2 regions of the Shewanella sp. ALD9 genome follow, and region 1 is predicted to be linked to the other one. Evidence: predicted binding sites of a transcription regulator. Region 1 holds the regulator's gene; the other holds the start of a gene.

The links. The regulator MetJ, encoded in region 1, represses methionine synthesis genes. The targets are predictions, from matches to a motif close to TAGACGTCTAGACGTCTA.
Region 2: the regulator MetJ is predicted to act here: its motif matches at 1,820-1,837, upstream of metE (5-methyltetrahydropteroyltriglutamate--homocysteine S-methyltransferase).

Annotation. Positions count from the first base shown of each region.
Region 1 is NZ_PJCD01000001.1:430,591-439,041, forward strand. It holds gene CXF88_RS02010 (tetrathionate reductase family octaheme c-type cytochrome) at 1-742, opposite strand, end outside; gene CXF88_RS02015 (DUF3373 domain-containing protein) at 805-2,517, opposite strand; gene CXF88_RS02020 (cytochrome c) at 2,666-2,995, opposite strand; gene CXF88_RS02025 (sulfite exporter TauE/SafE family protein) at 3,352-4,092, opposite strand; gene metJ (met regulon transcriptional regulator MetJ) at 4,168-4,482, opposite strand; gene metB (cystathionine gamma-synthase) at 4,691-5,860, shown strand; gene CXF88_RS02040 (bifunctional aspartate kinase/homoserine dehydrogenase II) at 5,992-8,385, shown strand.
Region 2 is NZ_PJCD01000002.1:451,250-459,700, forward strand. It holds gene metE (5-methyltetrahydropteroyltriglutamate--homocysteine S-methyltransferase) at 1-1,755, opposite strand, end outside; gene CXF88_RS05480 (LysR family transcriptional regulator) at 1,910-2,812, shown strand; gene CXF88_RS05485 (HDOD domain-containing protein) at 2,795-3,535, opposite strand; gene CXF88_RS05490 (TonB-dependent receptor) at 3,656-5,635, opposite strand; cobalamin riboswitch at 5,776-5,990, opposite strand; gene CXF88_RS05495 (hypothetical protein) at 6,303-6,968, opposite strand; gene CXF88_RS05500 (DUF3622 domain-containing protein) at 7,095-7,430, opposite strand; gene CXF88_RS05505 (U32 family peptidase) at 7,625-8,451, opposite strand, start outside.

The sequences.
Region 1 (8,451 bases):
TTGCTGTGTGTGTATTGAGCTTTTTATTTTTGTGAGGCGCAGCATCATGGCAATTTACACAACCAATTTTGTTTTCACCACCAGGTGATACGCCCATCGAGTTACCGGTAATTTGATGATTTTCAGTAACGTGACAAGTTTGACACTGGAAGTCATTGCCATCGGTGTCCATGTGGACATCGGTCGCTTTGTCTGGATAAGACATTGATGAGTCTAAATCGCCGTGTTTAACCGCATCACCGCCGCCACCGTAAAAGTGGCAACTGCCGCAATTGTCACGCACGGGTGCACCTACATTTTGGGCAACATTGGCTAAATTGACTCTTGCTAAGGCCTCGCCTGCGCCCGCAGGATCTTTAATGTAAGTTCCTGTGGTGTCGTGACAGACTAAGCAATCGACTTTGGTCATGTCTTTAAAGTCGAATGTAGAATCTTTCCAACCATAACCGGCATGACAACTGGTACAACGCGGTTCGTTACCCGATATCGATACACAAAAGTTGTTAATACTGTTCTTTTTACCACGCATCACTGTGCGGTCAGGTAGTTTTTGCTCTAACTCCCAAGTCCAATGTGAAGATTTCATAAACTCTTCAGCATGTTCTTTATGGCAGGTTAAGCATTGTGTCGTCACTTCAGGGCCATTAGCAAAAGGCCCTTTCAGCGCCTCTTTGTGGTTAAAGGCAGCCTGTGCGCTACTGCTTAATAACAGTAATACAGCCAGTGCTGATAATAGTTTCATGATATTTGTCCTTACCCCTGAGCTTGTGCTCAGGGGGGCCAAGTTAGAAGGTTAAGTTAGCGTTAGAAGTTAACAGTCAGTGAGGCATTGACGTCATAGGCGGTGTCAACAACGGGCAACATTGAGTACGCGCTACCGGCAATCACATCGTCAACCTTCATCGGTGCACCTACTGGTGAGCCACTTCCGGTATATTCATAGTCGTAATATAAACCGGCTAACTTGATAAACATTTTTGGATTAATATCAAAGATATAATAAGCTTCGGCAACGTGGCCGCGAGTGGCTAACTTACTGCCGATTGGGTCGTCTTGTGCTTGGGTGAAGGGACTCCAGTATTTAGAACCGTAGTTATATTCCAAACCAAATTTGCCGTATGGTGCAGGAATTTGCATGCCCACATAAATGCCGTAACCATCTTTGGTGTCGCTATCAACGGTTTCTTTTGGCACCATAATGATTTCAGTACCAGTGCTGTTCAACTCTGCTTCAAATACTGCATCGCTTAACATGCCACCGAACAAACCAGCATTGCCGTTAGGTTCAGCACGAGTCCATCCTAATGAGGCAAACATTTTCAGGTCGTCATCGGTTTCATAGGCATAACCTAGGCCACCTAAGTACATATCACCAATGACACCGCTTGGTTGTACGCGGGTGACGAAGTTAAAGTTGTCGAATTTTTGCATGTCTTGATACATGGTTGGGGCAAAGATACCCGCCAGTTGAGTAGGGAATGCCATGGTGCCCGTAAAGCCATCATTGACATCTTTAGCACCGAATAAAGTGAACTGTAAGAAATGGTTACCGTCATTAATCACGTCGATATTAAACCCGCCGAGGTGGGTATCTTTAGTGATGATGTCACCAAACAATTCGCCATTGCCGTACTGTGATTCAAAGCCTTGGCCATAGCAAAAACGTACTGTTTGGCCTTCAATACCGGTAATATCACCCAAGTTGTAACCTAAGGTCAGACCATCGAAGTTGAAATTGACTAAGTGACCTGATGGCGTGCCGCCTCTGAGTTCATTTTCACGATAATGATTTGGTGGACCGTACGTTGAAGGGCGACGTCCAATAGAAAGGTAAGTGCCACTACCATTAATGTCTTTCCAATTAAAATAGGCGCGCTCTACTTTTAACTCATCACCACTGGTGCTACCGCTACTGGTGCCGTCCATGGTGAATGAGTTCCATGAGTCGAATACTTTAACTCCAGCAGAGTCTCCCCAGCTCTTAAACATGGTTAAACGTCCTGCAAAGCTGACGTTATCCCACACTTTAGCGTCAATGTTTAGGCGTAAGCGCGTGGTGTAAAATATATCGTTATCAATGTCCTGTTGGGTTTTTTGGCCCAACAGCATTGGCATAACGCCTTGAAGCATACCGCTTTGAAACGCGCTGGCTAAATCAGGGTTTGCCATCATCATTTGGCCTAACGGTGAGGTAGCACTGTTTGGATCGCCAAATACTCCTGACATGGCTTTAGCGCCAAAGTCAGAAAAGTTAACGTTCATGGCTGGGTTCCAAGTGACGTTTTGATAATGTAATGAATGTGCTTTGGTTCTAAAATCACCCGTAATGGCTATTCTGTCTAAGGCTGTGTGACGCTCGGTTTTGTCAACTCGTGAATTTAAGTAATCAAGATCTTCATTAATAGTAGTCAGTTGTTGTTTAAGATCGGCAATCTTTTGTGCATCGGTATCTGCTGCTAGGCTTGCGCCGCTCATAAAGAGCGCGTTAGCCACTAATATTGAGATGAGAGTTCTCATGGTCTTTCTCCCCTTTATTTGCCAAATAACAAGGTCAATTTGGCAAATTTTTTGTGTCAGGATCCCTGAGGCTAAGCCTCACAGTTTTTTCGTTTGGTTTATTGGCTGATGTTTCGTTTAGAACGAAAAGATACTCAGCATTGATGATTTAGCCGCAAGTAGCTGGTTGGTCTGAATCGGCGGCGTGGTCATATAAAAACTGTTGAATATCTTTTATGTCTTTTTCTGATAAGGCTTCAAAAACGGCAGGTTTAGCTTTGTGCTTATCACGAGTAAAGAAACGATCCCATTGGCTCATGGTTTTGGTCATTGGGGTTAATTCAGGACCTTCACTGTTAGCGCTGTGGCAGGCTTTACATTCTTTTTTGTACAGGTGCTTACCTTTTTTAGGATTACCACCATCTGCGGCCATCACTTGGGTGCCAAGTGATAATGCCATAGCAACTGCGATACCAACTTTAATGTAAGTGTTCATCATTTTGTCCTCTGTCGGGCTTATTAGGGTTGTGCATTAACAGCATTTAATTATTTATTTGCTGTAAACAATGTTACCTAAAAGTGAGTAGTGTTAATTTGAAGTAGATCATATCCATGAGAAAAATCTAATTGAAAAAAAGTTAATTGAAAGAAATCTAATGAACTAGTGTGATGTGGATCTATTGCGCCAAGATGAGGATTTTGCTAGAGGAGATAAAAGTGGTTTTTTTGATACTTATTGATGGCGTTTTTAGGTGAGAAATAGACTGCTTGATAAATAGAAGGGGAAGATTTTAATCATTATTAGCGAACAAGCCCATTGATGGCTGGTTTTGTTTACAGGTACAGAATAGCTGATTAGCTCATTAACGTGTTGGTCGACATAATCACTAACACAGTGGCACTAATACTACATAACACTAAGGTGACTATGCGGGTTTTATCTTTATCAACGCGGCCAATTAATCTACCTGAGACAAGATAACCAGCAACGACTGAAGGCAATAATAGCAGTGATAGCCATAAATGCTTCACTTCAACTAAGCCGACGATGGTTAGAATAGCTAAGGCAATTAATGAGCTAAACACGAAAAAGGCAGATAATGCCGCTCTAAACTGACCTGGGTCTTGGCCTGCAAGCAAAATGGCCATTGGTGGACCACCGATAGCAGCGATATTGCCAAATATGCCTGAAAATACCCCAGCGATAAATAAACTGAGGCGATTAATAGGGGCGGTAAAGCGAAAGATGCTAAGAATAACAGCAATAAACACAATGCCTGCAATCACTAAGCCTAGTATGGCTTGTGGGGCAAACAGCAATAATCCAGCGCCTAAAAACCCCCCAGGGATCCGCCCGAGTAAGGCATATTGCAAACCATTAAATTGTAGATGACCGCGTTCTCTAAATAAGGTCATTGCAGAAATGGCAAAGCCCATAACAATAATAGGAACAGGAACTAATTGAGGATTAACAATATACAGCAGCGGGCTAGCAACAACGGCTAACCCAAAGCCAATTAAGCTTTGGGTTAGCGCGCCAAAAAACACGATAATCGATGCCAGTATCAAGGTCGTTGGATCGATAAATGACATCATAAGTTCTCTTTAAAAACATGACGACTTCTTATTAGGGTCGTTTCAAAGTCTGTGAGGTATTGACTAATCAGTGAATTATTCGAGCTCTTCCCACTCGATACCCATATCATCCATTAACTTTTTCGCTTCACTTGGAATGCTATCAGGCTGATCTTTTGATAGATCACCGTCATAAGGTAATGGTTGACCTGTGTACGCATGCAAAAATGCTTCGCATAGCAGTTCACTGTTAGTTGCATGGCGCAGATTATTTATCTGGCGACGCGTCCGCTCATCCGTCAGTACTTTTAATACTTTTAAAGGGATAGAAACCGTAATTTTTTTTACTTGTTCATTTTTTTTGCCGTGCTCGGCATATGGGCTGATATATTCGCCATTCCACTCAGTCATTAACTTACCCTTAACGATAAATACGCTGCAGATTTTAAACCGTTACAATCTCTAGTCAAATTATTGCTACTATTTAATCCCGATTGCAAATAGATTTCTTGATGTTTAGACGTCTAAACGTCTATTTAAGTTGACGGATGGGGATCTCTTAGGTAAATTTGGACGTCTAGACATCTCTTTGTGTGTTTGTGAAATTTTAGGAGTTACCATGACTAAGCATCAAAACGCCACATTGGCCGTTCGCCAAGGTATTGAAACAGACACACAACATGGTGCTATCGTGCCACCGATTTATTTATCGACCAATTATTCATTCGATGGCCACAATAATCCGCGCGAGTTTGATTACAGTCGTTCGGGTAATCCTACTCGATGTATTTTAGGTGACGCACTCGCCAAACTCGAGCAAGGTGCTACCGGCGTGGTGACATGTACCGGCATGGCGGCGATTACATTGGTGACTAGCTTACTTGGCCCAGAGGATTTATTGGTTGTGCCGCACGATTGTTATGGTGGCAGTTACCGCTTATTTACTAACTTGGCCAAAAAAGGCCAATTTAAGTTATTGGTTGTTGATCAAACTGATGCGCAAGCGCTGAGCAAAGCGATAGCTCAAAAACCGAAAATGGTGTGGTTAGAAACGCCATCGAATCCTTTATTGCGGGTGGTAGACATTAATGCCATTAGTATCGCTTGCCATGACGTTGGCGCGCTAGTGACAGTCGATAACACCTTTTTATCACCAATATTACAGCAGCCATTATTATTAGGTGCAGACATTGTGATTCACTCAACCACCAAATACATCAATGGTCATAGCGATGTGGTCGGTGGGGCTGTAGTGGCTAAAGATCCTCAAGTGGGTGAGTTGTTACATTGGTGGTCAAATACTCTTGGGCTTACGGGGTCAGCATTTGACAGTTATTTAACCCTCCGAGGCTTACGTACTTTAGCGGTACGAATTCGTGAGCATCAACGTAATGCACAAAAGATTGTTGAGTTACTCAGCGCCAGTGATGTGGTGGCCAAGGTGTATTATCCGGGTTTAAAAGACCATCCAGGTCACGAAATTGCGGCAAAACAACAACAAGGCTTTGGCGCTATGTTAAGTTTTGAGTTAATCGGCGGCGAAGCGGAAGTGGTGGCATTTTTAAAGGCGCTGTCGTTGTTTAGTGTTGCCGAAAGTTTAGGCGGAGTGGAAAGTTTAGTCGCCGTTCCGGCCACTATGACCCATAGAGCAATGGACCCACAAGCAAGGCAAGAGGCTGGTATTAAAGAGACTTTATTGAGACTATCTGTCGGTATTGAAGATGCAGATGACCTCTTGGCCGATATTCAAGCAGGCCTAGCAGCTGTTGCCGCGATAAAATCAGCTTAATTCGAGTTTAAGTTAGCTGTGGTTTCGACCAAATTGGGTAAAATAGCAAAACATGCACTTGCAACACTATTGGTTTCAAAATAGAAGTCTAGCAGTCGCAACAAAAGTCGTAGTTGTTTAAGGAGTCAGTAATGACGCGAAGTCATTTACATAAGTTTGGTGGTTCAAGTTTAGCGGATGCAGATTGCTATCGCCGTGTTGCACATATTCTACTTACGCATGGTCAGAGTGATGATTTAGTTGTGGTATCCGCCGCCGGAAAAACGACTAACTTCTTATACAAATTATTGAGCCTGCGTGACAGCGGTCAGTTGTGGCAAGAAGAGCTGCAAATTCTGATCAGTTACCAGCAGACGTTAATTGAACAATTATTATCAAACGAGCAAGCGCGTGATTTACGCGAACGTTTGTCTACCGACAAATCTCAGTTAGTCAGCTTATTATCTTTAGAGCAACGTAACGATTACCAATTAAACCAAGTGGTGAGTTTTGGTGAACGTTGGTCGGCGCGCTTAATGGCCGCTTTGTTACGAGAAATGGGCGTAGCTGCGACTCATGTCGATGCGTGCTCTATTTTGGTAGCCGATGAAGGCGCCGTACCCAATATTTTAGTGGCTGAGTCTCGTGACAAGGTACAGGCCTTATTAGCCTTGCACCCGCAAGAGCGTTTAGTGATCACCGGCTTTATATGCGCTAACCGCCACGGCGATACCTTATTGCTGGGTCGCAATGGTTCTGATTTTAGTGCCACCTTAATTGCCAGCTTAGCTGACATTGAGCGTGTGACCATTTGGACCGACGTTGAAGGGGTATTTAACGCCGACCCGAATAAAATTAATGATGCTAAATTACTCAAGAGTATGTCACTCGCAGAAGCGGATCGCTTAGCGCGCCTGGGCTCTCCTGTACTGCATTCTCGTACCTTACAGCCACTGTTTAATACTAAAGTGAGTTTAGCGGTACGCTCAAGCTATGCTTCGCACACCGACTTCACCTTAATTGCGCCACTGAGTTCATCTGCGAGTGCGCCAGTCGTGACTAACTTAAATGAAGTGGTGTTGTTTAGTTTTAAAATGAACGCAGACATTGAACCATTGTTGGCCATTTTGGATAAAGCTGGTATCACGCCGTTAGCTTATTGGTCGCTAGCACAACATAAGTTTGAGTTGGCGTTAACGCTTGAAAGCCAAAAACAAGTGCAAGCTTTGCTCACTCAATACAGCAGCGAATTTTTGATTGAAGAGTTGAGTGCCCAAACTGACTTAGGCCTAGTGGCATTAGTCAGTGCCGATGCTCATCACTTTAGACGCAGTTTTGCCCGACTACTCAGCCGTGATGCCAAACCGATTTATCAAGATGCATTAAGTTTGGTCACCTTAGTCCCGCAAGCTCAAGTGAGTTTATTGACCCAAAAAGTACATCGTCGTTGTGCTGGACCAAGAATGCGTATTGGAGTGTTATTGCTGGGAGTGGGTAACATTGGTGAGGCGTGGATTGATTTGTTTAAACGCGCCAGTCCAGCATTAGATCATGAACTCGAAGCCTCTGTTGAGCTCGTTGGTTTAGTCGGTTCGAAAAAAGCGTTAATTTCTAACGACGGAATTAACCTTGAACAATGGCAACAAGATTATCAACAGCAAGGTATTGAATGGGATTATGATCAACTGTTTGATCAATTAGCGCAGTTATCATGCGATGAAATTGTCGCCTTAGATATCAGTGCGAGTGCTGCCTTAACCTTACAATATCCCGAGCTATTTGCCCGTGGTATTCATGTGGTAAGTGCCAATAAATTAGCCGGCTCAGGGCCATTGCCATTTTATCGTGAATTAAAGCAGCAGCTGAGTAATCGCCGCTTATTTTGGCGTTATAACGCCAGTTGTGGCGCAGGTTTACCTATTCAACATGCGTTAAATGACTTACGTAATAGTGGTGACACTATTGAAGCCGTGGGTGGTATTTTCTCGGGCACGTTATGTTGGTTGTTCGAAAATTATGATGGCAGTAAGCCGTTCTCAGAATTAGTACTGCATGCTCGCAGTTTAGGCATTACTGAACCGGATCCTCGTGATGACTTATCTGGCCGCGATATGCAACGTAAGTTGTTAATCTTGGCTCGCGAGATAGGTTTAGCGGTAGAGCTAGACGATATTAGTCTTAACTCATTAGTGCCTCAAGCTTTAGCAGAGTTGTCACTAGAAGATTTTTTAACACGCATCAGTGAGTTAGACGATGATTTGTTGCAGCAGTATGTCGCTGCAGCTGAACAGAACAAGGTGCTACGTTATGTGGCTTCGCTGGATAAAGTCGAAGGTAAGTTACAGGCTGAAGTGGGTTTGCAGTGGGTTGATAATAATCATCCTTATGCGAATTTAACCCCAGGGGATAATGTGTTTGTTATTCGCAGTGCGTTTTATCAAGGTAATCCATTGATTATTCGCGGCCCAGGGGCTGGGCGTGAGGTGACTGCTGCGGCTGTGCAGTCGGATTTGGTGCATATTTGCAAAGACCTGTTGCAAGAGTAGTTTTGTTAAAAAAGACCATTATTGATGGTCTTTTTTATGTCCTCTCGGTAATGTTTTTGAGCTGGG
Region 2 (8,451 bases), on a different contig from region 1:
TTGGTTAGCAATATCTTTACGTGGAATATCTTCACGAGCGAACGACCAATGTAAAATGGTCACCGGACCCGTTAGCATGCCCTTAACAGGCTTGTCGGTTAAGCTTTGCGCATAGGTAGCCCAGTCGACCGTCATTGGTTTGGGGCGAGACACATCGCCATAAATTAACGGCGGCTTAACGCAACGAGAACCATAACTTTGCACCCAACCAAATTGAGTAAACCCAACGCCCTCTAATTGTTCACCAAAATACTCCACCATGTCATTACGCTCAGCTTCGCCGTGAACTAGCACGTCGATACCCAGTTTAAGTTGACGAGAAATGGTGTCTTGAGTGACTTGCTCAAGCTGTGAACGGTAATCATTGTCATTGATTTCGCCTTTACGCCAGCGACTGCGTAAACCCCGAATAGCTGGCGTTTGCGGAAATGAACCTATGGTGGTTGTGGGTAATAATGGCAGCGCTAACTTTTGTTGTTGGGCAATGATACGGCGGGCAAATGGACTGTTACGTTCAAAATCATCAGCGGTTAGCTGCGACACACGTTCTACAACCTGCTGATTAGCTGCGGCAGCTTTTGCCAAGCGGCGTTGCTGGCAACGATCAATAATCGCTTGGCTAGTTGCTGAACCTTGCTCAACGATTAATTGATGAATTTCGTTAAGTTCAAATAATTTTTGTTTCGCAAAAGCTAATTGGCCAAGTAATGGCGTAATTAATTGTCTTTCAACCTCGACATCCACAGGACAATGCAACAATGAACATGAAGGTGCAATCCACAAACGATCGCCTAACATGGTCGCTAACTCGGTTACCTTCTGTGCAATCACATCAACATCAGCAGCCCACACATTACGGCCATTAACCACCCCAACAGAAAGTACCTGCTGAACGCCTAAAGCATTAACAAACACATCAAGCTGTTCTGGCGCGGTGACTAAATCAAGATGTAGCCCCTCAACCGGTAATGCACTCACCAATGCTTGATGATGGGCAATAGAACCGTAATAACTGGCGAGTAAAACCTTTAATGATGCTGGCTTTTGTTGCGCTAACGTTTGATAACTGTGGCTAATGGCTTGCTGCCACTCATCGGTTAAGTCTGCCGCTAATACCGGTTCATCAAGCTGTACCCAACTCACACCTTGGGCAGCAAAACGAGACAAAATTTGTTGATAGGCAACCAATAACTGCGGTAACAACGTCAACTTATTAAACTCAGAAAGGCTTTTAGATAAGTATAAATACGTCACCGGACCGAGCAGCACAGGTTTTGCTTGATGACCTAATTGCTGTGCTTCTGTGACTTCATCAAACAATTGTTCGAAGGCAATCTCAAATGTTTGATCAGCGCTTAGTTCTGGCACTTGGTAATGGTAGTTAGTATTAAAAAACTTGGTCATTTCTGCCGCACACGCATGTTGACCGCTTTGCGAACGGCCACGAGCCACGCGAAATAAGGTGTCAATATCGACAGCGGCTGGGCTGCCATCAGCTTGAGTGGCCCGATGACGATCGGGGATCACATTTAAGGTCGCGCTCAGGGTTAGCACCTGGTCATAATAAGCAAAATCCCCTACTGGCAGTAATTCAACACCCGCATCTGCTTGCCACTGCCAATGAGTGCGTTTTAATTCACTGGCAACGTTTTTCAGCTCCGTTAATGTTGCTTCACCGCGCCAATAACGTTCTAAAACAAACTTCAATTCACGCTGACGTCCTATGCGGGGAAATCCTAAACTTGAAATTTTCATACTGCTTTCCTTTTCGTTGAGCAAAAATTTATAGCCATTTATGTAGAAAAGCTACATAGGCGTCTGGACGTCTAGAAGTTTATTGTGTTACTCTGCTGTCAAGCAATCGAATTGATTTCATCAGCTAGTTGAGCAAGATTCATGTGGAGAGAAAATGATAGAGCTTAGACACCTTCGCACCTTGATGGCGTTAAAGGAAAGTGGCAGTTTAGCGGGTGCAGCTAAAAAACGGTTTGTAACCCAGTCGGCGCTTTCTCATCAAATAAAAGAGTTAGAGACACGAATTAACTCAACTATTTTTGTTCGTAAAAGTAAACCGTTAACGTTTACTCACGAAGGTTCACGTCTGCTGAATTTAGCGGAAGAAATCTTACCGAAAGTGATTGCAACCGAGTCAGATCTTAAACGCGGTTTAGAAGGTGAAAGCCAACAGCTTAAGCTCGGCATTGAATGCCACAGTTGTTTTCGTTGGTTAATGCCCGTTATTGAGCAATTTAAACAGCATGCGCCAGCAGCTCAAATTGACATTTCGAGCCGTCATTTATTTGATTCACTCAATGCGTTGGAGACAGGGAGTTTAGATATAGTGCTAACATCTGATCCTGTGCCAGGACATAGCGTCGCATATCAGCATCTATTTGATTTTGAAGTAAAGTTAGTCGTTGCTAGTGATCACGCATTAGCGGCACAAGCGTTTGTCACGCCAGCGCAATTGGCAAAGCAAACCTTAATTAGTTACCCCGTGCCTTTGGCGCGTTTAGACATATACAAACACTTTTTAGAGCCCGCTGGTATTGAACCTGGCGAGCAAAAGCAATGCGATTTAACCTCTATGCTGTTACAAAGAGTAGCCTGTAATGATGGTGTAGCAACCCTACCAACTTGGTCTATCCGAGAGAGTCAGGGGCTAAGCCTTACTGCGGTAAAATTAGGAGCAGAAGGACTAAAACGTCCTTTGTTTGGGGCCTATCGTCGCGATGCCACTAATGCAAATTTAATCCAAAAGTGGCTCGAACTGGTAGCAAGTGAAGGCATAAATCTACAACGGGTTGATTAATAAACCTCGTTTAGACAGTACGCGTCGAAGCACAAGTCCTGGAGAATCAGGGTTTTGTGTTTGGCGTAAGTTATGTGCAATCAAAAATTCTTCGCGTAAATCATCATCTAGCCCTAATGACGCAAATGCTTCGAGCGATAACTGCTGTTGTTGTTTATCAATAAGCGACTTCAATACTTTTAACGATACTGGTCGAGACAACTCAGCATTTAAATAAGCAAAAGCGGTTAACGCAATCACCTGCCCAAACACACTAAACAACGCTAATGTTTGCATTTCATCCGCATCGATTTTAGTGCCTACACCAATGTCGTTGTCTTCACGTAACAGTTGTATGCAATCCACCGCAATGGTTTCATTTAATGCCCAATAGCCTTGAACCAGTTTTTTGTAAGGCTCAGAAAGTTCATCAAGCCTTTCTTTAAGGTAAAACGAAAACGCGTAGCGATAAATGTTCACTTGGCCCAAACGGATTAAGGCATCTTTTACACTACGGCTTTTTGTTGATATGACACCTGCTGTTTGCGCGGTATTACTGCGTAACAATAAATGTGCTGCCAAAGCAGGATCCGCTGAAATGATATCGATAACGACTCGAATATCTGCTTCGTTAATCAGAGATTTTTTTAATGGAATTAATATGCCACGACGACCAATGACTTGCTCTTCATTGCCAATAATAGCTTGAACTTGAGTAAGGACTTGTTGCTCAAGATTAGTCATATTCATCAATTACCTTTTCTTAGAATAAATCACTTTATTCATTAATTTAACGATATATTAAAACGAAAGCCAGTAATAGTTTACTGGCTTTCGAAAGGTTATTCGCTAAAAAAAGATAATCTAGAAACGATAACCCGCAGTCAGTCTAATTGAGCGACCAGTACCAGAATAATAACCACTGCCATAAGCCGAGTAATAACCAGTGCCAACATAATCTTCGTCTAACAAATTATCTACGCGCAAACTGGCCGTCCATGCATTACGACGATAATTTAAGGCTAAGTTGGTTAATACATAACTGTCTAACTTATCACCGGTATTACTGTTGTCGCCTTCCATGTAACGCTCGCCAGTGTATACACCTTCAACAAACGCTTGCCAATTATCAGTAAAATCATAGCTTACGAAGGCTTTACCTGAATGTTTTGCCACCCAAGATAACGCTTTGCCATCGTTCTCACCTTGAGTAAACTCGGCATCAATATAGTCGTACGAAGCACCTACCAGCCAGTCATTTGATAACTGCACATCATAAGCAGTGCTCACACCAAAGCGGCGAGATTCATCGGCGTTTACGTTAGCACCACCACCATAAGGCCCATCTGTACGACCGCCTTCGTAAACAATCTCATCTTCTAACTCAAGTTGATAAGCATTAATTTTCAATGTTTGCGTCGAGGTAGTAAAGTCCCAACCGGCTTCATAAGAGCGACCTGTTTGTGGATTCAAACCTTGTACATCAAGCGGGGTGTAAGCTTGTTCATCGACTTTAGCAAAGCGGAAGTTATCATTTGCGCGGACATAAAAACGATGTTCGCTGCTTGGGCGATAATTTAGACCTAACTCAAAAGCATGAGCGTCATTATCGATTTCAACACGATTAGGGTAAAGTAATTGGTCATATAAATCGTCAGTCACTTCAGAATAACGGCCACCAACAACATAAGATAATGTCGGCGTTATCGGTACCGATGCTTGCACATAAGCGCTCTTTTGTGTTTGTTCATTATTTCGTTGCGTATAAAGTGTATCGAAATCAGCTTCACCTTTACTCACATCAATACCAGCAACAAAATTTAAATCACCATGTTCTAAATGATAGTTAGCAGTAGCTTTAGGTGAGAAACTTAATAAGTCGCGCTCAATACGCCCTGCTCCACCAAATAACAGACTCGTGGTTGATGTATCCGAGTAGGTTAAATCAGCACCTAAGGCCCAAATATTATTCAGCTGGTATTGATAACCGCTGCGCAATGCTGTGGTTATTTCATGAGAGAATTCACCTTCAGAAAATGATGCTACTTGGCGAGGATCTGCTTCGTACTGCGCCAGCGTTAGCGCGCCTGGTGCTTGGCGATCGTTATCAAAATGATTAACTTCAACATAGAAGTCTTCGGTATCTGTTTGATATTGTAAGCGACCTAGAATAGAACTAGTTTCATTGTCATTATTATCGCGGTAATTATCACTTTCGTTATAGCTGGCCGCTAAAAAGTAACGCCATGCATCGTTGATAGCCCCTGAAATATCGCCCTTAGCTTCATAGGTATCAAAACTGCCACCACTAACCTGTAAACCACCACCCGTTTCTGTCGGTGCTTTGGTAATGATATTGATCACGCCGCCAACAGCTTGGTCACCATATAGTACCCCTGCACTGCCTGATAAAATCTCAATACGCTCAACTAAGTTAATCGGGATCGACTCAATGCTCGGTGCCGCAATATCAATATTATTCAGTCTGCGTCCATCAACTAAGATCAGCGTGTTATTAGCGGCTTGTGATGCAGAAAACCCACGCATAGAAAATACACTGCCCGAGTTATTATCCGACACCTGAATACCAGATTGTCCACGTAATAAATCGGTTAAATTGGTGGCGCCGCTCATTTGAATATCAGCAGCATCAATGACATTAACATTGGCAGCAATATTTAATGGCTTAGCAGCATTTCGGCCAATAACCACAATGGTTTCATCCATGCTGATAGCCGAAGACGAGGGGGATGTAACAACTGATTCAATCGCAACAGCATTAACACTTGCGACACTGAAGACAGCACTTAATAACAGTGCAATTTTTGTTGGTTTAGTACCCATTTACCTTTAACTCCTGAAAGGAAAAATGGGGCAATAACGCCGCAATATAAAACTCCTCTTGGGCCTTATTCTACAGAAAGGTTCTATAAATAAGCCCACAAGCGGTATCACATTACATTTCGAGATCTGCCCACCGAAATCATCGAAATCACCTTTAAGGCCGGTCTCCGGACTAAGGTTATGGCGTTACACTAAAGGTAAACGCACGCGAGTCGAGATGATTAACGCAAGGTTATTGCGCACCTGACTCTCACCAATCACCGTTGCGGGGGCAGTACCAGATTTACACTGGTTTCCCGATTATCCTGCTTTGGTCTATCGTTTCAAAGCAAGCACCGTAAAGATTGACTATTAAATTATCATAAGTTGATATTCAACTCATGATTGAAAAATATCTGTTGTTATGTCTGCGTTAGCATTGAGTACCATAGTACTGTCTGACTAATGAGTGACATCCCAAAATATTAGCGCGGCGATTATAACGGATCCTAAGGTGAAGTTGATACTAACAAAAGCTTAACTCACAGATTATTCAACTTGTCGGGCATTCAACATGTTGCGAGAGTGACACTAGAAATGGCCAACAACGCTATCAACACGGCACTAATTATATCAACACAGCGCTAATATATGAATATGTCGTCAATGTTAGCGATAAATGTCGACGTTAAGGTTGGCTCATGAAGTTACGATAATTATCGATAGTGATAGGAGCTGTCTCTGTGGTAAAAATGGCTGTACGAATGGATTTATGGATTAAGTAGACATTTTCGTCATCACTTATCACCGTAAAATAGCCCATCTCACCTTGCGGGCTGGAAACATAAGACGCTTCAACCACTGTGGAAGAATGATGAATATTAGGCATACTGGTGCAGCCTAATAAACCATGTACAGCCTCGAGCCCATCGACTTTAGAACTGCCTAGCTGTTGATAAACAATTTTGCCTTCACAATGTTCTTGATATGTCGCCGCCATCGAATCTAAAAACTGGTCGGGTTCAACGTCATTTGCTAAGCCTTTAAACCCCTGCATACAGACTAAACGAGACCAATCATTTAATGATTCATTGGATGGAATAAACTCAGCCATTGTCATATCGCCACGTTTATCGCTGAATGCAAGCTTCCAATCTAATGGCGGTAAAAAGCCAAATTTTTCAGATAGGGCCGTGAGTTTTTGAACATCCTCAGACATCACCATAGCACCTGATGAGTTGTCATCTTCGCCAAATGCCATCAGTGCTGGAAGTGTCGCAGATGCACTACTCGGGAACAGGAACATAATTCCTAGACAGCCCGAGCAGCCGATAATTGCAGCAATCTTGTTCATCCAAATGAATCCTTATTTGGTCAAGAAAGAGATAAGTTGACTAAAAATCATTCTAATTAGGTATATCCTATCCTGAACATACAAAAATTGACACTTATCGATAACATTTACATCGTTGGTAAGATGTTAGTTTAGTTCTTCGTCATCTTCGTCTTCAGCATCGTCTTCATCTTCAGCATCGAATAACTCTTCTTCATCGACGGCAGATTCTGCAGCTATAGCCGCTGCTAAACTTTTAGCTTTAAGGTGCTTTTCAGTTTTACGCTTGTTACGATCAACTTGCTTAGATAAAAAACCTTGCAGTGATTGCTCGCCCCATGCAGTAGCTTCTGCTTCTGAAGCAAAACCATCTTGGCTTTTTGATACTATGGTTTTAGTCGATGTCATACGACGAGTGATTTCGGTTTTCCACGTGTTTTCAATTTGAATAACACGTAAAGCATACTTTTTGCTATCGCTCATAATCTATTCTTTCCTACTTAAGGTATCACAGGCTAAAACCCATGAAATTTCAGCCGCGCAGTGTACTCGAAACGCACGAGTTTGGGCAGCTATTTAATGGTTATTTTTGCAGCTTATTTGAAAAATTAACTCAGTGGCAAGCGTAATGCTGCCACTGGAGAAAATATGATGAATAAAATCTCGCTGCGATGCGGTTATTGTTTCACTAATTGGTTAGAACCAACAATCATCATTTCACATTTATGGCAGTCAAACACCAACTTCAATTTATCTTTACCGACGTCTAAAAACATTGGGTCGGCTTTAATCCCTTCAACTTCTTTCGGGCATAAGTTAAAGCTGTAACGCAAACAATGTTTGGTCACCATTAACGGTGCATCATGCAACACGTTATTTTTCTCATAGGTATCTTCAATTTGAATCACCCCATGCTGATGATAAAACGATTTAGCTTTTTCGTTAGCCACGTTAGATAAAAAGCTCAATGCTTTTTGTGGGAAACGCGCCGTTTTATCGTGCACCCAACGCTCTGGTCGTTGGTAACTCGTCACCCTTGTGGCCATTAATGCACTCACAGCATCGCGGCGTAGCTCGTTTACCACAGAGGCAGGTAAAAACCACATTTGCTCCGTCAGTAAATTAACCTTATTCAATACAAAATCACTGCTGCCAAGTTTGCTAAGTTGCTTTTTCAGATTTTCTGCCGTTTTAGCTTGATCATTCGCAGGGGCTTTATCACAGGCTAAGGTAACGGTTGCACTTATACCGTGTACATCGGTGATGGTTAATCCGACGCCGTCATCGGTATCAAAAAATTGCATATCAACAGCTATTTTACGCGTGGCAGAATCTTTATTTAAGATAGCTTCAAACTTATGATCGAAGTTACGGAACATCATCACGCCAATTTTAAGATCTTTAGGCACCTCAGTTAAATACAAGGTATTACCGTCGGCGCGGTTAATGCGCACACCGGAGAGCTTATCGTCAGACAACCGCTGGGTTTCATAATGTTCAACAA